DNA from 3 places in the Pseudomonas sp. GD03903 genome. Region 1 is predicted to be linked to each of the others. Evidence: predicted binding sites of a transcription regulator. Region 1 holds the regulator's gene; each other region holds the start of a gene.
The links. Region 1 encodes FliA, which starts transcription of late flagellar genes. Its sites were predicted from a motif close to CTAAAGTTTNNNNNNNNNNNGCCGNTAA; they were not measured.

Region 1 (6,192 bases):
GGATGTGCTGTTCACCTTCAACATCGCCCTGTCCATCGTCGTCCTGCTGGTCAGCGTGTACGCCCTGCGCCCGCTGGACTTCGCCGTGTTCCCGACCATCCTGCTGGTCGCCACCCTGTTGCGCCTGGCGCTGAACGTCGCGTCCACCCGCGTCGTGCTGCTCCACGGCCACGACGGCCATGCGGCCGCGGGCAAGGTGATCCAGGCCTTCGGCGAGGTGGTGATCGGCGGCAACTACGTGGTCGGTATCGTGGTCTTCGCGATCCTCATGATCATCAACTTCGTGGTGGTCACCAAGGGCGCCGGGCGTATCTCCGAGGTGAGCGCGCGGTTCACCCTCGACGCCATGCCCGGCAAGCAGATGGCCATCGACGCCGACCTCAATGCCGGCCTGATCGAGCAGGGCGAGGCGAAGAAGCGCCGCGCCGAAGTGGCCCAGGAAGCCGACTTCTACGGCTCCATGGACGGTGCCAGCAAGTTCGTCCGCGGTGACGCCGTCGCCGGCCTGCTGATCCTCTTCATCAACCTCATCGGTGGCGTGGCCATCGGCATGATCCAGCACTCGATGAGCTTCGCCGACGCCGGCAAGGTCTACGCCCTGCTGACCATCGGTGACGGCCTGGTGGCGCAGTTGCCCTCGTTGCTGCTGTCCACTGCCGCTGCGATCATGGTGACCCGCGTCTCCAGCTCCGAGGACATGGGCGCCCAGGTCAACCGCCAGATGTTCGCCTCGCCCAAGGCGCTGGCGATTTCCGCGGCCATCCTGATCGCCATGGGCCTGGTCCCCGGCATGCCGCACGTCTCCTTCATCGGCCTGGGTGGCCTGGCTGCCGCCGGCGCCTACCTGATCTGGCACCGCCAGCGCCAGGCCAGCCAGAAGGCCGAGCAGGAAGCGCAGAGCCAGCAGGAGCTGCTGCCGGCGCAGCGCGCCGAGCAGACCAAGGAGCTGGGCTGGGACGACGTGACACCGGTCGACATGGTCGGCCTGGAAGTCGGCTACCGCCTGATTCCGCTGGTGGACCGCAACCAGGGCGGCCAGTTGCTGGCGCGGATCAAGGGCGTACGCAAGAAGCTGTCCCAGGATCTGGGCTTCCTCATGCCGTCGGTGCACATCCGCGACAACCTCGACCTGCTGCCCAACGCCTATCGCCTGACGCTCATGGGCGTCAGCGTGGCGGAAGCCGAGATCTACCCGGACCGCGACCTCGCCATCAACCCCGGCCAGGTGTTCGGCACCCTCAACGGCATCGCCGGCAAGGACCCGGCGTTCGGTCTGGAAGCCGTCTGGATCGAGGCCTCGCAGCGTGATCAGGCGCAGTCCCTGGGCTACACCGTGGTGGACGCCAGTACCGTGGTCGCCACCCATCTGAACCAGGTGCTGCACAAGCATGCCCACGAGCTGCTCGGCCACGAGGAAGTCCAGCAGTTGATGCAACTGCTGGCCAAGACCTCGCCCAAGCTCGCCGAGGAGCTGGTGCCGGGGATGATTTCCCTGTCGACCCTGCTCAAGGTGCTGCAGGCGCTGCTGCAGGAGCAGGTGCCGGTGCGTGACATCCGTACCATCGCCGAAGCCATCGCCAACGTCGCGGTGAAGAGTCAAGATCCCGCCGCAATGGTGGCGGCGGTACGCGTCGCGCTGTCCCGCGCAATCGTGCAAACCATTGTGGGACTAGAGCCGGAGCTGCCTGTGATCACTCTGGAACCGAGGTTGGAACAGATATTGCTCAATAGTCTTCAGAAGGCCGGACAGGGCTCCGAAGACGGTATGTTGCTGGAGCCCGGAATGGCCGAAAAGCTGCAACGCTCGATGATCGAAGCGGCGCAGCGCCAGGAGATGCTTGGCAAGCCGGCGATCCTGCTGGTGGCCGGCCCGGTCCGCGCGATGATGTCCCGATTCGCGCGGATGGCGGTCCCCACCATGCACGTGCTGGCGTACCAGGAAATCCCGGACAACAAACAAGTCACGATTGTTGCCACCGTTGGGCAGAATTGATTGAGGTCGCAGGCCATGCAGGTAAAACGCTTCTTCGCCGCTGATATGCGTCAGGCCATGAAACTGGTGCGTGACGAGCTGGGCCCGGACGCCGCGATCATCGGCAATCGCCGTGTCGCCGGCGGCGTGGAGCTGACCGCGGCGCTGGATTACCAGGCCCCGGTGGCGGCCAGCAAGCCGAACCCGGCGCTGGAAGCCGAGCTGCGCAAGACCCAGGCGAAGATCGCCCAGGCCAAGGCCGATCTGTCGGCACCGACCCGCGCGAGCGATGGCGTGCGCAAGGACCGTCAAATGTACGGCACCGAGAAGCCACGGCGCAGCGCTGCCGAGACCCTGGCCGAAGCCATGGCCGCGCCCGTCGCCCCGGCGGCGGCCAGTGTCGGCCAGCAGGCCCTGGAAGCCATGCGCTTCGAACTCAACGGCCTGCGCGAGCTGATCGAAGTGCAGCTTGGCTCGATCGCCTGGAACCAATTGCAGAACCAGCGTCCGAAACAGGCCAACCTGTGGCGTCGCCTGCAGCGCATGGGCCTGCCGGCCGACCTGTCGCGCAGCCTGCTGGAGCGCGTGGCCTCCATCGCCGATCCGAAGCAGGCCTGGCGCATGCTGCTGGCGCACCTGGCGCGCTCGATCAACACCCCGGAAACCGACCTGCTGGAGCAGGGCGGCGTGATTGCCCTGGTCGGCCCGGCCGGCATGGGCAAGACCACCACCCTGGCCAAGCTCGCCGCCCGCTACGTGCTGAAGTACGGCGCGCAGAGCATCGCCCTGGTGTCGATGGACAGCTTCCGCATCGGCGCGCAGGAGCAGATCAAGACCCTGGGCCGTATCCTCAACGTGCCGGTGACCCTGGTCGATCCGGGCCAGTCGCTGATCCAGGCCATGGCCCCGCTGGCGCGCAAGCGTCTGGTGCTGATCGACACCGCAGGCCTGCCGGCCACCGATCCGGCGCTGCGCATGCAGCTCGAAGCGCTGTCGTCGCTGAGCCTGAACGTGAAGAATTACCTGGTGCTGGCCGCGACCAGCCAGGCCCAGGTGCTCAAGGCCGCCTGGCAGAACTATCGTTCCTGTGGGCTGGCCGGGTGCATCCTGACCAAGCTGGACGAAGCGGGAAGCCTCGGCGAAGCTCTGGCTCTGGCTATCAGCCAGCATCTCCCGGTAGCCTATCTGGCTGATGGACCGAAGATTCCGGATGACCTGCAAGTGGCACGCGCGCACCAACTGGTCAGCCGTGCGGTGAGCCTGCAGTCGCCGGAAGAGCCCAGTGAAGACGCCATGGCCGACATGTTCGCCGGCCTTTACCAGCAGCCGGTGCGTCGCGCCAGCTGAAGATTGTGAGCCCCGGGTGGGGCGTGGGGTGGCCGGTTGAGCCGCCCAAGCGATGCGGATGCTCTGCTAGACGATCCGCGAGCACCGGAGGCGGTGGAGCACCGCAGCCGGATTAGCCGAAGCGTTTGATGCGCAACGGTCGAACGACGAGACAAGGTATTGATATGGGTATGCATCCGGTTCAGGTAATCGCAGTCACCGGTGGCAAGGGTGGCGTGGGCAAGACCAATGTGTCGGTGAATCTGTCGCTGGCGCTGGCCGATCTGGGCCGCCGCGTCATGCTGCTGGACGCCGACCTGGGCCTGGCCAACGTCGACGTGCTGCTGGGTCTGTCGCCCAAGCGCACGCTGGCCGACGTGATCGAAGGCGAATGCGACCTGCGCGACGTGATCCTCCAGGGGCCCGGCGGCATCCGCATCGTCCCCGCGGCCTCGGGCACCCAGAGCATGGTGCACCTCACGCCGATGCAGCATGCCGGGCTGATCCAGGCGTTCAGCGACATCAGCGACAACATCGACGTGCTGGTGGTGGACACCGCCGCCGGCATCGGCGACTCGGTGGTGAGCTTCGTCCGCGCTGCCCAGGAAGTGCTGCTGGTCGTCTGTGATGAACCCACGTCCATCACCGATGCCTACGCTTTGATCAAGCTGCTCAATCGCGACTACGGCATGACCCGTTTCCGCGTACTGGCAAACATGGCGCACAGCCCCCAGGAGGGGCGCAACCTGTTCGCCAAGCTGACCAAGGTCACCGACCGCTTCCTCGACGTGGCGCTGCAGTACGTCGGCGCCATCCCCTACGACGAGTCGGTGCGCAAGGCGGTGCAGAAGCAGCGCTCGGTGTATGAGGCGTTCCCGCGCAGCAAGGCGTCCCTGGCCTTCCGTGCGGTGGCGCAGAAGGTCGACAGCTGGCCGCTGCCGGCCAACCCACGAGGGCACCTGGAGTTCTTCGTCGAGCGCCTGGTGCAACATCCCACGGGTTCGGCCGTATGATCGCGGCCTCCGGAGCGCGTATGTACAGCAAGGCACAGGCGCACAACTCCCAGGAACTGCTGATCCAGCGACACGCCCCGCTGGTCAAGCGCATCGCCTACCACCTGCTGGGCCGCCTGCCGGCCAGCGTGCAGGTGGAGGACCTGATGCAGGCCGGCATGATCGGCCTGCTGGAGGCAGCGAAGAAATACGATTCGGGCAAGGGCGCGAGCTTCGAAACCTACGCCGGCATCCGCATCCGCGGCGCCATGCTCGACGAAGTGCGCAAGGGCGACTGGGCCCCGCGTTCGGTGCACCGCAACACCCGCATGGTCAGTGACGCCATCCGTGCCGTCGAGGCGCGCACCGGACGCGACGCTAAAGATCAGGAGGTTGCTGCCGAACTCAATATGAGCCTCGAAGATTATTACGGCATCCTCAGCGACACCCAGGGCAGCCGTCTGTACAGCTTCGATGACATGTTGCAGGACGGTGAACAGGGTAGCGGCCTTGCCGAAGACGCTTCGCACCACGACAACGAGCCGTCCCACGGGCTGGAAGATGAACGCTTCCAGGCGGCCCTGGCCGATGCCATCACCAAGCTGCCCGAGCGCGAGCGGCTGGTGCTGGCCCTGTACTACGACGAGGAACTCAACCTCAAGGAGATCGGCGAGGTGCTGGGCGTCAGCGAATCGCGCGTCAGCCAGCTGCACAGCCAGTGCGCCGCGCGCCTGCGTTCGCGACTGGCGGAGTGGCGCGCTCGCTGAGCATCGGGTAGTTTCGCGCCTGCTTGTTCCTAGCGAAAAGGCTGAAGGTATTTTCCTTCGGCAAGTTAGAGGCTTACGAATTTTTTGGGTGACGTTCCCTTGACGCGCCCACAGCAAAGAGCGCTCGGCGTTCAATGAATTGACGGCACGCCCGCCAGGGCGCGTTTGGTATCGATGGAGGCAGGTTTGGACAAGAACATGAAAATTCTCATCGTGGACGACTTTTCCACGATGAGGCGCATCATCAAGAACCTCCTGCGGGACCTGGGGTTCACCAACACCGCAGAAGCCGATGACGGCACCACTGCGCTGCCGATGCTGCACAGCGGCAACTTCGACTTCCTCGTGACCGACTGGAACATGCCCGGCATGACCGGCATCGACCTGCTGCGTGCGGTCCGCGCCGACGAGCGCCTGAAGCACCTGCCGGTTCTGATGGTCACCGCCGAAGCCAAGCGCGACCAGATCATCGAAGCTGCCCAGGCCGGGGTCAACGGCTATGTGGTCAAGCCTTTCACCGCCCAGGTGCTGAAAGAAAAGATCGAGAAGATTTTCGAGCGGGTCGGCAGCTGAGGCTGGCCAAGAGGGCGTCATGGATTTCAACGAATCCGCGGGTGACTTCGAGTCGACCCTGAAAAAACACGCGCGCGAATTGGTCGACTGCCTCGAACGCGGCGAAGTCCAGACTGCCGTGCAACTGATCTCCGAGCTCAACCAGGCGCGCGATCGCGGTCTTTACCAGGAAGTGGGCAAGCTCACCCGTGAGCTGCACAACGCCATCGTCAACTTCCAGATCGACCCCAGTTCCCCCCGCGCCCAGGAAGTTTCGCAGATCGCTGACGCGACTGATCGCCTGTCCTACGTGGTGACGATGACCGAGAAAGCGGCCAATCGCACCATGGATCTGGTGGAAGAGTGCACGCCGGTGGTGATGCACATCGAGACCCAGGCCAAGGAGCTGCAGGAAGACTGGTCGCGCTTCATGCGCCGCGAGCTGGGCCCCGAGGCCTTCCGTGACCTGGCCAAGCGCGTCGAGCAGTTCCTCTACCTCAGCGCCCAGGACAGCCGCAAGCTTTCCGCGCACCTGAACGACATCCTGCTGGCGCAGGACTTCCAGGACCTTACCGGGCAGGTG
Region 2 (6,192 bases), on a different contig from region 1:
GCTCGGCCCCGACCGCCTGCCGGGTGCCGCGCGCACGGCCGGCCTGTGGATCGGCCGGCTCAAGCGCAGCTTCAACGCCATCAAGACGGAAGTGGAGCGCGAACTGGGTGCGGATGAAATCCGCCGCCAGTTGCACAACGAGCACATCCTGCAGATGGAACAGGAAGCCAAGAAGCTGATGGCGCCGCTGACCGACCTGCAGGACCAGGCCCGCGAAGCCTTCAACCCGCAGCAGCCGGCCCAGCCCGACAGCCAAGGGGCGACGAGCGAGTCGCCTGCGGCACCGAGTATCGCGCCCAACAGCCGGCTGAACAGCCTGCCAGGCGCGGGCATCGCCCCTGTCGCCACCCCGGAAGCGGCACCCGCCGCTCCGGCAGAACCTGTCGCTGCGCCCCAGGCGCAAGCCCCAAGCGAGACGCCGGCGCCGAGCCAGCCGTCCGCTTCGTCCGAGACGCCGCGTAGCCCATGAGCGCCGAAAAGCCCGACCAGCCCGAACAAGACCAGGAAATGCCCCTGGTCTCGCACCTGACCGAACTGCGCAATCGTTTGCTGCGCTGCGTGATCGCGATCTTCGTGATCTTCATCGGTCTCCTGTACTTCTCGCAGAAGATCTACGCGCTGGCTTCCGAGCCGCTGCGGCGCTTCCTGCCCGAAGGCGCGACGATGATCGCCATCGACCCGGCGTCAGCCTTCCTCGCGCCGCTGAAGCTGACCATGATCGTTGCCGTGCTGATTGCCATGCCGGTGATCCTCGGCCAGATCTGGGGCTTCATCGCCCCCGGCCTGTACAAGCACGAGAAGCGCGTCGCCCTGCCGCTACTGGCCTCCAGCATCATACTGTTCTACGCCGGCATGGCCTTCGCCTACTTCCTGGTGTTCCCGTTGATGTTCCACTTCTTCCTCGGCCAGGCCCCGGAAGGCGTGACGCCGATGACCGACATCAACAGCTACCTAGACTTCCTCACCCTGCTGTTCGCCTTCGGCGTGGCCTTCGAGATTCCCGTGGCCACTGTCCTGCTGGTATGGATCGGCGTGGTCGACGTGGCCTACCTGAAGAAGATCCGCCCCTACGTGATCATCGGCTGCTTCGTGGTCGGCATGGTTCTCACCCCGCCGGATCCGCTGTCGCAGACCTTGCTGGCAGTGCCGATGTGGATGCTGTTCGAGGCTGGCGTACTGTTCAGCCACCTGATCCGCAAACGCGGGCCGGAAACCGAAGACGACGAGCCCAAGGGCGACCAGCCGCCGGCTACCCGTCCGTGAACCTGCTGCTGCTCGACGACGCCGACTTCGTCGCGGCGGACCGCGTGATCCTGCGCGACCGCCGCCTGACGCACATGCAGGAAGTCCACCGCGCCGAAAGCGGCGACCGCCTGCGCGTGGGCCGACTCGGCGGCCTGATGGGCGAAGGCCACCTGCTGCGCCTGGAAGCCAACGAGGCCGAGTTGCAGGTCAGCTTCGACCAGGCCCCGCCGGTGAAACTGCCGCTGACCCTGCTGCTCGCCCTGCCCCGCCCGAAGATGCTCCGCCGAGTGCTGCAGACCGTGGCCGCCATGGGCGTGCCGCGCCTGGTGCTGCTCAACAGCTACCGGGTGGAAAAGAGCTTCTGGCAGACGCCCTTCCTCGAGCCCGAGGCCATTCGCGAGCAACTGATCCTGGGCCTCGAACAAGCCCGCGATACGGCGCTGCCCGAGGTCATCATCGAGAAGCGCTTCAAGCCCTTCGTCGAGGATCGCCTGCCCGCCCTCGCTGCCGGCAGCCTCGGCCTGATCGGCCACCCCGGCCCCTGGCCCGAGTGCCCGCGTGCGTTGAGCGAACCCGTGACGCTGGCGATCGGCCCGGAGGGCGGCTGGATTCCCTACGAGGTCGACAAGCTGCGAGAGGCCGGCCTGAATCCCGTACAACTGGGTGAACGCATCTTGCGCGTCGAGACTGCCGTGACCGCCCTTCTGGCACGACTGTTCTAACTCAAACTGGCGCAAAGCCAGTAACCACGCGGCCTCCAGCGTGAACCGCCAGTCAGAAAAAGCACCCCGGAACTCTTCAGTTCCACGCGCCCGCGCCGATATCAGCGGTACCGGTCGTCCCCACTCTGCGCATTTCCTGCTCAGCCATGCGTACCGGCCCCGTACAACCCCTGGAGCGCCGCCTTCATGTTTCGCTGGTTCAACAACCTGACTGTCAAACTCAAACTCGCCGCAGGCTTCGGCCTGGTGCTGCTGCTCACCCTGCTGATCGCCCTTACCGGCTGGATCAACCTGGGCAATGTGATCAACCGGGGAGACAAGCTCGGCGAGATTTCCGAGCTGATCTCGATCGCCAAGGACCTGCGCATCGCCCGCCTGAAGTTCCAGTCCACCCGCGCTCCGGAAGACGCCAGGCTGGTGCTCGATACACTGGACAAGCTGGACCAGCGCCACCGCGCGCTGAACGAAAAGTTCAGCGAGGCCGAGGACCGTCGCGTCATCGACCAGCAGCATGAGCTGAGCGTGGAATACCGCAAGCTGTACGCCCAGTTGCTGAAGTCCTTCGAAGAGCGCGATGCCGCCAAGCAGGTGCTGATCCAGGCCGCCGGCGCAGTCAGCGAGGGCCTGCAGAAAGCCGAGCAGAAGCTGGTCAACAGCGCCAGCGTGGAAAGCCTGCAGCACCTGCAGGACCTCGCCGGCATTGGCCGCGCCGTCATGCAGGCGCGCCTGCAGGTGATGGCCTACACCAGCACCGACGCACAGAACCTGGAGCAACCGGCCTTCTCTGCCCTGCAGAAGCTGATCGACGGCGTGAAGAGCGACATGAGTACCTCGCCGGCCGAACTCAACGGAGAATTCCGCGCCACCCTCGATGCGTTGGAGACCTACCGCAACGCGCTGACCAACTACCGCAACGAGGTCAACGACAGCCAGGCCGCCCGCGACCGTATGCGCGACAGCGGCCAGCAGATCGAGAAGCTGAGCAACGAGCTGACCGCTACCCAGACCGCCAAGCGCGACGCCGGCGTCGCCCAGGCCAAGACCCTGCTGGGCCTGGCCACGCTGATCGCCCTGGTGCTGGGCAGCATCGCCGCCTGGATCATCACCGTGCAGATCGTCAATCCGCTGCGTGACGTACTGGGCCACGCCGAGCGCATCGCCGACGGCGACCTCAGCCGGGATATCCCGACCACCCGCCACGACGAGCTGGGCCAGCTGCAGAAGAGCATGCAGCGCATGAACCTGTCCCTGCGCGAGCTGATCGGCCGCATCCACGATGGCGTGACGCAGATCGCCAGCGCCGCCGAGGAACTGTCCGCGGTGACCGAGCAGACCAGCGCCGGGGTCAACAACCAGAAGACCGAGACCGACCAGGTCGCCACCGCGATGAACGAGATGGCCGCCACCGTGCAGGAAGTCGCGCGCAACGCCGAGGAAGCCTCCGAGGCCGCCTCCGCTGCCGACCGCCAGGCCCGCGACGGCGAAGGTGCGGTGAACGAAGCAGTGAACCAGATGGACCGCCTGGCTGGCGAAGTCAGCCGCACCAACGAGTCGGTGCTCAAGCTCAAGCGTGAGAGTGAGAAGATCGGCAGCGTGCTGGACGTGATCAAGGCGGTAGCCGAGCAGACCAACCTGCTGGCGCTCAACGCCGCCATCGAGGCCGCCCGCGCGGGCGACGCCGGGCGTGGCTTCGCCGTGGTGGCCGACGAGGTGCGCGGCCTGGCGCAGCGCACCCAGTCCTCCACCGAAGAGATCGAGGAACTGATCGCCGGCCTGCAGAGCGGCACCCAGCAGGCCGTGCAGATGATGGAAACCAGCCGCGACCTGACCGTCAGCACTGTCGACCTGACCCGCCGCGCCGGTGAGCGCCTGGGCGCGATCACCCGCACCGTGTCGACCATCCAGTCGATGAACCAGCAGATCGCCGCCGCCTCCGAGCAGCAGAGCGCCGTGGCCGAGGAGATCAACCGCAGCGTGATGAACGTGCGCGACATCTCCGAACAGACTGCTGCCGCCAGCGAGGAAACCGCCGCTTCCAGCGTCGAGCTGGCGCGCCTGGGCAATGAGCTGCAAGTGCTGGTCAGCCGCTTCCGCGTCTGATTTGCACCCTGCAATGAAAGAGGCCCGCGCAATGCGGGCCTTTTTCATGGTCAGTCGATACGTCTGCGCCTGCCGAACCCTCGCGCAGCGCCATCCCGTAGGATGGGTGGAGCTTGCGATACCCATCACCCATCGACGACGCCTGCGATGGGTATCGCTGCGCTCCACGCCATCCTACGAAAGCTCGCCCGGAGCGCGGCCGCGTCAGATATGACGCGACAAATTCCCGCCTTCAGTTTCCCTTCTCGCGGCCGATAGCCTCTGACGCACGAAGATGCGTCCCGATAATTCCGCCTCGCCTCCGATCTTTTGTTGTTGCCTGCCACGGGCCGTCGATCCCGTGGCGACGCCTGCCTGGAGTGTTCGACATGTACGATTGGCTAGTAGTACAGCTGGGACGCCTGAACGTCAGCCTGAAGCTGGTGGTGGGCTTCGGCATCCTCCTCTTTCTCACGCTGCTGGTGCTGCTCAGCGGCCTGAGCAGCCTGGACAACCAGGCAGGGCGCGGTGAGCAGATGGCGACCATCACCGAGCTCAACGACCTCAGCCAGCAGGCCAACCTCGCGCGCCTGCAGTTCGAGCTGGGCGGCGACCGCAGTCAGGCCGAGAAGGTCGAGCAACACAGCACGAAGATGCTGGAGCTGATCGAGCAGCGCCTGAAAGGCAGCGATATCGATGCCAGGCAATTGGACGCCGCACGCCAGGCGGTGAGCGAATACCGCGAAGCTTTCAACGCCCTGACCCGCGCCGTGGACCAGCGCACCCAGGCCCGCAGCACCCTGGTGGGTAGCGCGCAGAGCGCCCTGCAAGCCTTCGAAGCGCTGGACAAGCAGCTCTTCGACCTGCTCGCCGAGCAGCCCGGCGACAGCCAGTTGCTGCACAGCGCCCAGGCCGTCGGCCAGTTGCACCAGCAGTTGCTGGTGGTGCGCTACCAGGTACGTGGCTATGTCTTCGAGCAATCCGCCAGCGCCGAACAGGCCGCCTTTGCCGCCTTCGACAAGCTGCGCGACGGCGGCTCCGCCCTGCAGAGCCAATTGCCGGCCATCGCTGCCGACGGCCTGAACAGCGCGCTGAATGGCCTGCAGAATTACCGCAGCGGCATCGAGCACTTCCGCGACGGCGTAAACGCCACCCAGCAGGCACGCAAGGGCCTGAATGGCGCCAGCGAAGCGCTGCTCTCTGCCGCCACCCACCTCTACGACGACACTCTCGCACGCAACGATGCCGAGACCGCCGCCGCCAAGACCCGGCAGATCCTCATCGCCGTGCTGGCCCTGGCTTTTGGCATGCTGTCGGGCTGGGCCATCAATCGCCAGATCGTCCGTCCGCTGCACGAGGCCCTGGAGCTGGCCGAGCGCATCGCCCAGGGCGACCTGTCCCAGGGCCTTTCCCGTAACCTCAACCTGCAGCGCAGCGACGAGCTGGGCCAGTTGCAGCGGGTGATGCTGCGCATGCGCGAGAACCTGTCGCAGCTACTCGGCCACATCGGCGGCAGCGTCAGCCAGTTGGCCACCGCCGCTGACGAACTCTCCGCCGTCACCGAGCAGACCCGCGCCGGGGTCAACAGCCAGCGCGTGGAAACCGACCAGGTTGCCAGTGCCATCCATGAAATGGCCGCTACCGTGCAGGAAGTCGCGCGCAACGCCGAGCAGGCCTCCGCCGCCGCACAACAGGCCGACCAGCAGACGCGCCAGGGCGACCAGGTGGTGCGGGACGCGGTGACCCAGATCGACCGCCTGGCCACCGAGGTGGATCGCTCCGCCGAGGCCATGGAGTTGCTGCGCAAGGAAAGCGAGAAGATCGGCAGCGTACTCGACGTGATCAAATCGGTGGCCGAACAGACCAACCTGCTGGCGCTCAATGCCGCTATCGAAGCCGCCCGTGCCGGCGAGGCCGGGCGCGGATTCGCCGTGGTCGCCGACGAAGTTCGCGGCCTGGCGCAGCGCACCCAATCCTCCACGGCCGAGATCGAGGGTCTGATCGCGGGGCTGCAACGCGGCGCCCAGGAGGCGGTGACGCGCATGGACGACAGTCGCCGCCTGACCGGCAGTTCAGTGGAACTGACCCGCCGCGCCGGCGATGCGCTGGCAGTGATCGCCCGCACCGTGGCCGACATCCAGGGCAT
Region 3 (6,192 bases), on a different contig from region 1:
TGTTCTTCAATGCCGACTACTTCAAGCAGCGCATCCTCGAGGTGGTAGCCCGGACGCCGCATGCCCGCGCCGTGCTGCTCAATGCCGAAGGTATCCTCAACCTGGATATCAGCGGCCTGACGACGCTGCGCGAGGTGCAGCAGACCCTCGACGCCCAGGGCGTGCACCTGTCATTGGCGCGGGTCACCGGCGAGACGCTGGGCCTGCTCAAGCGTTCGCAACTGCTCGGCGAGATAAAACCGCCGCTGGTGTTCAGCTCGGTGCGCGCGGGCGTCAACGCCTACCGGCGCTGGCACCAGCAGCGCAAGCGCGAGCAGGAAGCCGCCGGGCGCACCGCAGTGGCATCACAGCCGGAACTGCCCGACCAGCCCTTGTAGTTCGCGGCTGAGCTGCGCCAGCTCGACGCTGGAAGACGCCGTGGACTGCATGGCCTGCGCCGATTCGTCGGCAATGCCGCGGATGCTGGTGACGCTGCGGCTGATCTCCTCGGCCACCGCGCTCTGCTGCTCGGAGGCGGCGGCGATCTGCTGGTTCATCTGGTGGATCACCGCCACCGCCGAGGCGATGTTGCCCAGCGCGGCCTCAGTCTGCACCGCGTCGCCCACGGTCATCTCCACCAGCGCGTGACTGCGCTGCATGCGCTGCACCGACGTATTCGCACCACTCTGCAGGGCAGCGATCAGCGTCTCGATCTCGGCGGTGGACTGCTGGGTGCGCCGCGCCAGCGCCCGCACTTCGTCGGCCACCACGGCAAAGCCCCGGCCCTGCTCCCCCGCCCGCGCCGCCTCGATGGCCGCGTTGAGCGCCAGCAGGTTGGTCTGCTCGGCGACGTTCTTGATCACGTCCAGCACGCTGCCAATGCTCTGGCTCTCGCGGCCCAGTTGCTCGATGCTCTGCGTGGCGGCACGCACGGCTTCGGCCAGCTGCTCGATGCGGCCGAGGGTCTGGCGTACCACGTCCTGCCCGCTGGCGACCTTGCCGTCGGCCTGTTCGGCGGAACTGGCGGCTTCCTCGGCGTTGCGCGCGACGTCGTGAACGGTGGCGGCCATCTGGTTCATCGCCGTGGCGACCTGGTCGGTCTCGGCCTTCTGCGAGTTCACCCCATGCTGGGTACGCTCGGTGACACTGGACAGCGCCTGCGCCGAGGCGGTGATCTGCCCGACGCCCGCGCTGAGCCGGCTGACGATGCCGCGCAGGCTGTCGGCCATGCTGCCCACCGCCCCCATCAGTTGACCAACCTCGTCCTTGCGGCGCACGTCGATACTGACGCTCAGGTCCCCCTCGGCGATGCGGCTGGCCATGCCGATGACCTGGCGCAGCGGGCGCACGATCATCCAGGTGATCAGCAACGAAGCCAGCGCGCCCACCAGCAGCGCCAGCGCCGCCGAAGCGACGATCAGCAGCGTGTTGGTGCGCAACTGCTTCTGCATGGCCGCACGCTGAGCGGAGTAGGCGTCGTCGACCTGCTGCATGACCTGGGCCGCGCGCTCGTTCATCTGCGCGTGGACCTGTTTTTCCTGCTCGAGGCTGGCGGTGTATTCGTCGAGCTTCTCGACGAAGGCGTTGATGTTGGTGATGACGTCCTTGAGCACCGAAACATAGGTCGGGTCGGTGATAACCTCCTGCAGCTTCGCGGACAGCTCCAGCGCCTCGGCGGCGGACTTGATGCGCCCCACCTCGGCCTTCTCGGCGCTGCCCTCCTTCGCGTCGCTGCCGGCCTCCAGGCGCGAGCGTGCCTCGTTCAGGCCCTGCAGCACCAGACGATAGAGCTGGCTGACCTGGGCGGCCTGCTGCAGCAGTTCCTCGCCCTTCTGGCCCTGGGATTCCTTGAGTTCGTAGGCGCCGTCGTCGGCCAGGCTCGACTGCAGGATGTCCAGGCTGTTGGAGGCGCCGTTCACCGACCAGGTGGCGGCGTCCAGCGACAGGCGTCGGCTCTTGCTGGATTTCTCGAAACTGGCGAAAGCCGCCAGGTAGTCGGCGACACCCTGCTCCACGCCGGCCATGGCCGTTGCCTGCTGCGGCTGCGCCTTGAGCCGCGCCACCGCTTCGCCGAGGTTGCCGGCGTGCTCGCGCAGACGCTTGGCGGAAGCATCGCTGGCGTCGATCACAAAGTCCTTCTCGCTCTGGCGCATCTCCAGCAACTCGCGGTTGATGGTCGACATGTCGCCGAGCAGGTCAAAGCGCTGGGCAATGCCCCGCAGCGAAGTAACGCCGATCACCGCCACCAGGGTGGTGAGCAATAGCACCAGGCCGAAGCCGATGGCCAGTTTCTTCGCCGTACCCATGTCGGCCAGACGACGCTGCACGAAGGCAACCATGGCATCTCCCCCCATCCGCAATGGCGTTTCAGGAAATCCTCGAAGGTCTCCTGATCGTTATCGCTGCTTTTGGGCGGAACATTAGGAGCGCCGCCCGCTGGCTGGATAGAGGGCGAGACGGTGATGGCACGGTGATGCTGCGGAGAGATACGTGAAGGTCGCATCCAGAACACTGAACAGGACTTTCCTGACACGGTTACGGAACTCGCCGACAGCGACCTAGCGCTCCGACCGTGCAGATTCCGGCACCTGACTTTCCACTCCTGGTTGCGGATGAACGCCTACTACCAACTGGTCCTGCAGCGCCCTCTGGCAGGATACGCCGACACACTGTGCCTGCCGGAGCTGTACCGCGAGCAACGGCGCCTCGATCCGTTGCTGCTGGCTCGCGGCAACCTGCCGATCCGTGAGTTCGTCTACCCGCAGGCCTACGACGAGGCCAGGGACGAATGGCTGGACTGCTGGTTCGATGCCCAGACCGGCTGGCAGATGGTGCATGACATCGTCCGCCTGGTTCACGGCAGCGCGCAGCAATACCCCCATCGCGACGCTTTGCTCTCGGAACTCTTCAGCCTTGGCGAGCGGCTGGACGTGGCGCGCATGGGCGGCATCGATTGGCAGCTTGGCCTGGAGCTGGAGTTCACCTGACAGCACTGCGCCAGGCGCCAGCACCTACCTGGGGCGAATCATGCTGAAGGTGTCACGGGTATAGCTGTACTGGGTGCCGCCCAGACGACCCACCAGGTCCAGCTTCACCGGGTCGACATGACGCTCGTCGTGCATCACCGATTCATCGATATGCGCCAGCAGCACACGGGCGAAGATCAGCATGCTGGAGGGGTTTTCCGCCGGGTACGGCAGGATTTCCGCCAACTGGCACTCGAAGGCCACCGGCGCGCCAGCCACCCGCGGCGGCGCCACGCGCTCGCTGGGCACGGAGGCGATGCCGGCGTGCTCGATCTCACTGACACCGTGGGGCAGCCAGGCGGCCGTGGCGTTCATCTGCTCGGCCTGGGCGGCGCTGACCAGGTGAATGACCAGCTCACCGGTCTCGCGCACGTTGCGCAGGGTGTCCTTGACGCTACCGTCGTCGCGCACGCTGGTGTTGACCAGCAGGGTCGGCGGCGAATCGCTGATGACCTGGAAGAAGCTGAACGGCGCGAGGTTGCTCTGGCCGTCCGCGGACAACGTGGAGACCCAGGCGATCGGCCGCGGCGTGACAGTGGAGGCCAGCCAGCGATAGGCCTCGGCCTTGGACAGTTGGGTGAAGTCGAGTTGCATGGGCAAGTCCGGACAGGGCGATGGGCGATGCAATGGGAAGTCGCGGGGCCGCTCCCGGCGGCCCGGCTGCGCGCGGCTCAACGGCCGGCGCGGGATTCCTTGATGTAGAAGCGCGCGCGGCTGGCCTTGTCCGAGCATCCGTCGTAGGCCTCGACCTGCTGCTGAGTCTTGGCGGCGGTGAGCAGGCCCAGGGCCTTGGAGTAGCTGACGGTGCCGGCGAAACCTTCGGCCTTGGCCAGGTCCAGTTCGTGCCAGGCGGCGTTCAGCTCGTTGGCGCAGCTGTCGCGGTTGACGGTCTTGCCCGAGCAGCCAGCGACGGCCAGCAACAGGGCGATGATCAGGGGAATGCGCGGCATGACGAAACTCCTGCGGGTGTTCGGAATGGTTCCAGCTTAGAACGCGGCGCAGAGGCCTGCCGGACGGCGCCGCAGTATGCCATCGGACGGATGGCATTCAAGCGACTACTACACTGATTGCCCACGGGATATCCCGAGAAGGAGACGGATCATGGTGCACCAGGGCAGCTGCCATTGCGGGCAGATCGCGTTCGAAGTGGAAGGGGATGTCGGTGAAGTCGTGTCATGCAACTGCTCGATCTGCCGACGCAAGGGTTCGCTGCTGTGGTTCGTGCCGCGCGGCAAGCTGAAGCTGACGACTCCCGAGAGTGCGATGAGCACCTACACGTTCAACACCCACCGCATCGAACATCGCTTCTGCCCCACCTGCGGCTGCGCTCCCCTGGCCTACGCCAGCGCGCCGGACGGCACGCCGATGGCGGCGATCAATGTGCGCTGCCTGCCGGGCGTGGAGCTGGCGGGGCTGACGGTGACGGAGTACGACGGCAAGAGCCGGTGAGAAATGCCTGCTCCCCTGCGGGCCTGACGACATCGCGGACGGAGTCCGCTCCTACACAAGGTCCCGCATGTGCGTAGGAGCGGACTCCGTCCGCGATTGGCCCAGCGTCGTACCGATTCCAACGGGTTCGCGAGCAAGCTCGCTCCTACAAAGAGCCCTACGAAGCTCCGCCACCCTTTCCGGCGAACGCTTGCGTAGGATGGTGTGGAGCGCAGCGATACCCATCGTTCTGATGCGCAGACAGCAGCATGGGTATCGCACCTACGGTAATGCTCCATTGTGGCGCCGGTGCAAGTATGTAGGGCGCATAACCCGGAACGGATTATGCGCCGATGCCATAACGGCGCAGCCAGGTTGAAGACATCGGGGCGGGGTCCGCCACCACTGGCCTGCGCCGTTCTTTTCGTAGGAGCGAGCTTGCTCGCGAACAACCCCCACGGCGAGGCGGCTCGCGAGCAAGCTCGCTCCTACAAAGAGCCGATTACCGCTCCGCGCGGAAGCGCAGGTACTCCATTACTTCGTCCTGTGTTCCGCGGAACTCCACGCGTTCGCCCTTGCTCTCGCGCTGGAAGGCATACATCGGATCGTAGTATTCGCCCAGCAGGCCCTCGATCCAGCCACGGTGCAGGTCTACCGCGCCGCTGCGCTTCTGCTCGTCCAGAGCCGCGTCCATGATCGCCGCGAGGCGCTGGTAGCGCTCGCCGCCCAGGCGTTTGACGATACCCGCCAGGCTCTTGCGCAGGTAAGCCGCGAAGGAGTCGAAACCGCCCTCCTCGCCCACCACTTGCACATGGTCGGCGCACAGGTTCACCACGTAGTCCTGGAGGATGCGTTCCACGCGCTGCTCGAAGCTGTCCTCCAGCCACACCAGCGGGTAGTGCTGCATGCCCTGGTACAGCTCCAGCGGCACCGAGCAGCTGCCGACGATGCGCCCCTCATCCTCCAGCACGAACTGCTCCATGCCGGCGTGGCGCTTCTTCAGGATGTCGATGGCCAGGCGGTTCTCGAAATCGATCTGCGCCGGCTGCGGCGTGGCGCGGCGGCCGAAGGCGGAGCCGCGATGGTTGGCGTGGCCTTCCAGGTCCAGGCTGTTGGCCAGTTGCGCGATGACCTCGGTCTTGCCGGTGCCGGTCAGGCCGCCCACCAGCACGAACTGGCATTCCTCGGTGGCGGCGCGAGTGGTGTCGAAGAGGAAACCGCGCATCGCCTTGTAGCCGCCGACCACGCGCGGGTAGTCGATGCCGGCCTCGGTCTTCAGCCACTGCTGGGTGATCTGCGAGCGCAGGCCACCGCGGAAGCAGTACAGGTAGCCCTCGGGGTTGGCCCTGGCGAAGCTCGCCCAGGCTTCGATCCGCTCGGCCTTGATCTGGCCGCAGACCAGTTCGTGGCCCAGGGCGATGGCCGCCTGCTGGCCATGCTGCTTGTAGCTGGTGCCGACCTTCTGCCGCTCGATGTCGTTCATAAGCGGCAGGTTGATCACGTTGGGGAAGGCGCCCTTGCCGAATTCGACCGGGGCGCGCACGTCCATCATCTTCACGTCGCCGAGGAACAGCTCGCGGTAGTGGCGGGTGTTGTCGCGCATCACTCCACCTCGACCGCGTGGCTCTGTCGGCCAACCAGCTCGCCGATGGGCGCCAGGTCCATACCCAGTTCCCTGGCGGTGGTGAGGAACTGCGCCTCGCCCGCGGGCTCGACCGCCACCAGCAGGCCGCCGCTGGTCTGCGGGTCGCACAACAAC

Region 2: N5C91_RS26040 (methyl-accepting chemotaxis protein) is a predicted target of FliA. The motif match lies at 4,298-4,325, and genes of this name have one in related genera.
Region 3: N5C91_RS12965 (methyl-accepting chemotaxis protein) is a predicted target of FliA. The motif match lies at 2,376-2,403, and genes of this name have one in related genera.

The regions. Positions count from the first base shown of each region.
Region 1 is NZ_JAOCBT010000015.1:55,030-61,221, reverse strand. Features, by position in the region: gene flhA (flagellar biosynthesis protein FlhA) at 1-1,993, shown strand, start outside; gene flhF (flagellar biosynthesis protein FlhF) at 2,009-3,319, shown strand; gene fleN (flagellar synthesis regulator FleN) at 3,484-4,311, shown strand; gene fliA (RNA polymerase sigma factor FliA) at 4,308-5,057, shown strand; gene N5C91_RS21655 (chemotaxis response regulator CheY) at 5,256-5,630, shown strand; gene N5C91_RS21650 (protein phosphatase CheZ) at 5,650-6,192, shown strand, end outside.
Region 2 is NZ_JAOCBT010000022.1:33,070-39,261, forward strand. Features, by position in the region: gene tatB (Sec-independent protein translocase protein TatB) at 1-469, shown strand, start outside; gene tatC (twin-arginine translocase subunit TatC) at 466-1,263, shown strand; gene N5C91_RS26030 (16S rRNA (uracil(1498)-N(3))-methyltransferase) at 1,260-1,967, shown strand; gene N5C91_RS26035 (methyl-accepting chemotaxis protein) at 2,154-4,067, shown strand; gene N5C91_RS26040 (methyl-accepting chemotaxis protein) at 4,436-6,192, shown strand, end outside.
Region 3 is NZ_JAOCBT010000007.1:34,034-40,225, reverse strand. Features, by position in the region: gene N5C91_RS12970 (SulP family inorganic anion transporter) at 1-377, shown strand, start outside; gene N5C91_RS12965 (methyl-accepting chemotaxis protein) at 345-2,318, opposite strand; gene N5C91_RS12960 (hypothetical protein) at 2,592-2,966, shown strand; gene N5C91_RS12955 (flavin reductase family protein) at 2,991-3,599, opposite strand; gene N5C91_RS12950 (hypothetical protein) at 3,677-3,955, opposite strand; gene N5C91_RS12945 (GFA family protein) at 4,107-4,454, shown strand; gene mnmH (tRNA 2-selenouridine(34) synthase MnmH) at 4,936-6,036, opposite strand; gene selD (selenide, water dikinase SelD) at 6,036-6,192, opposite strand, start outside.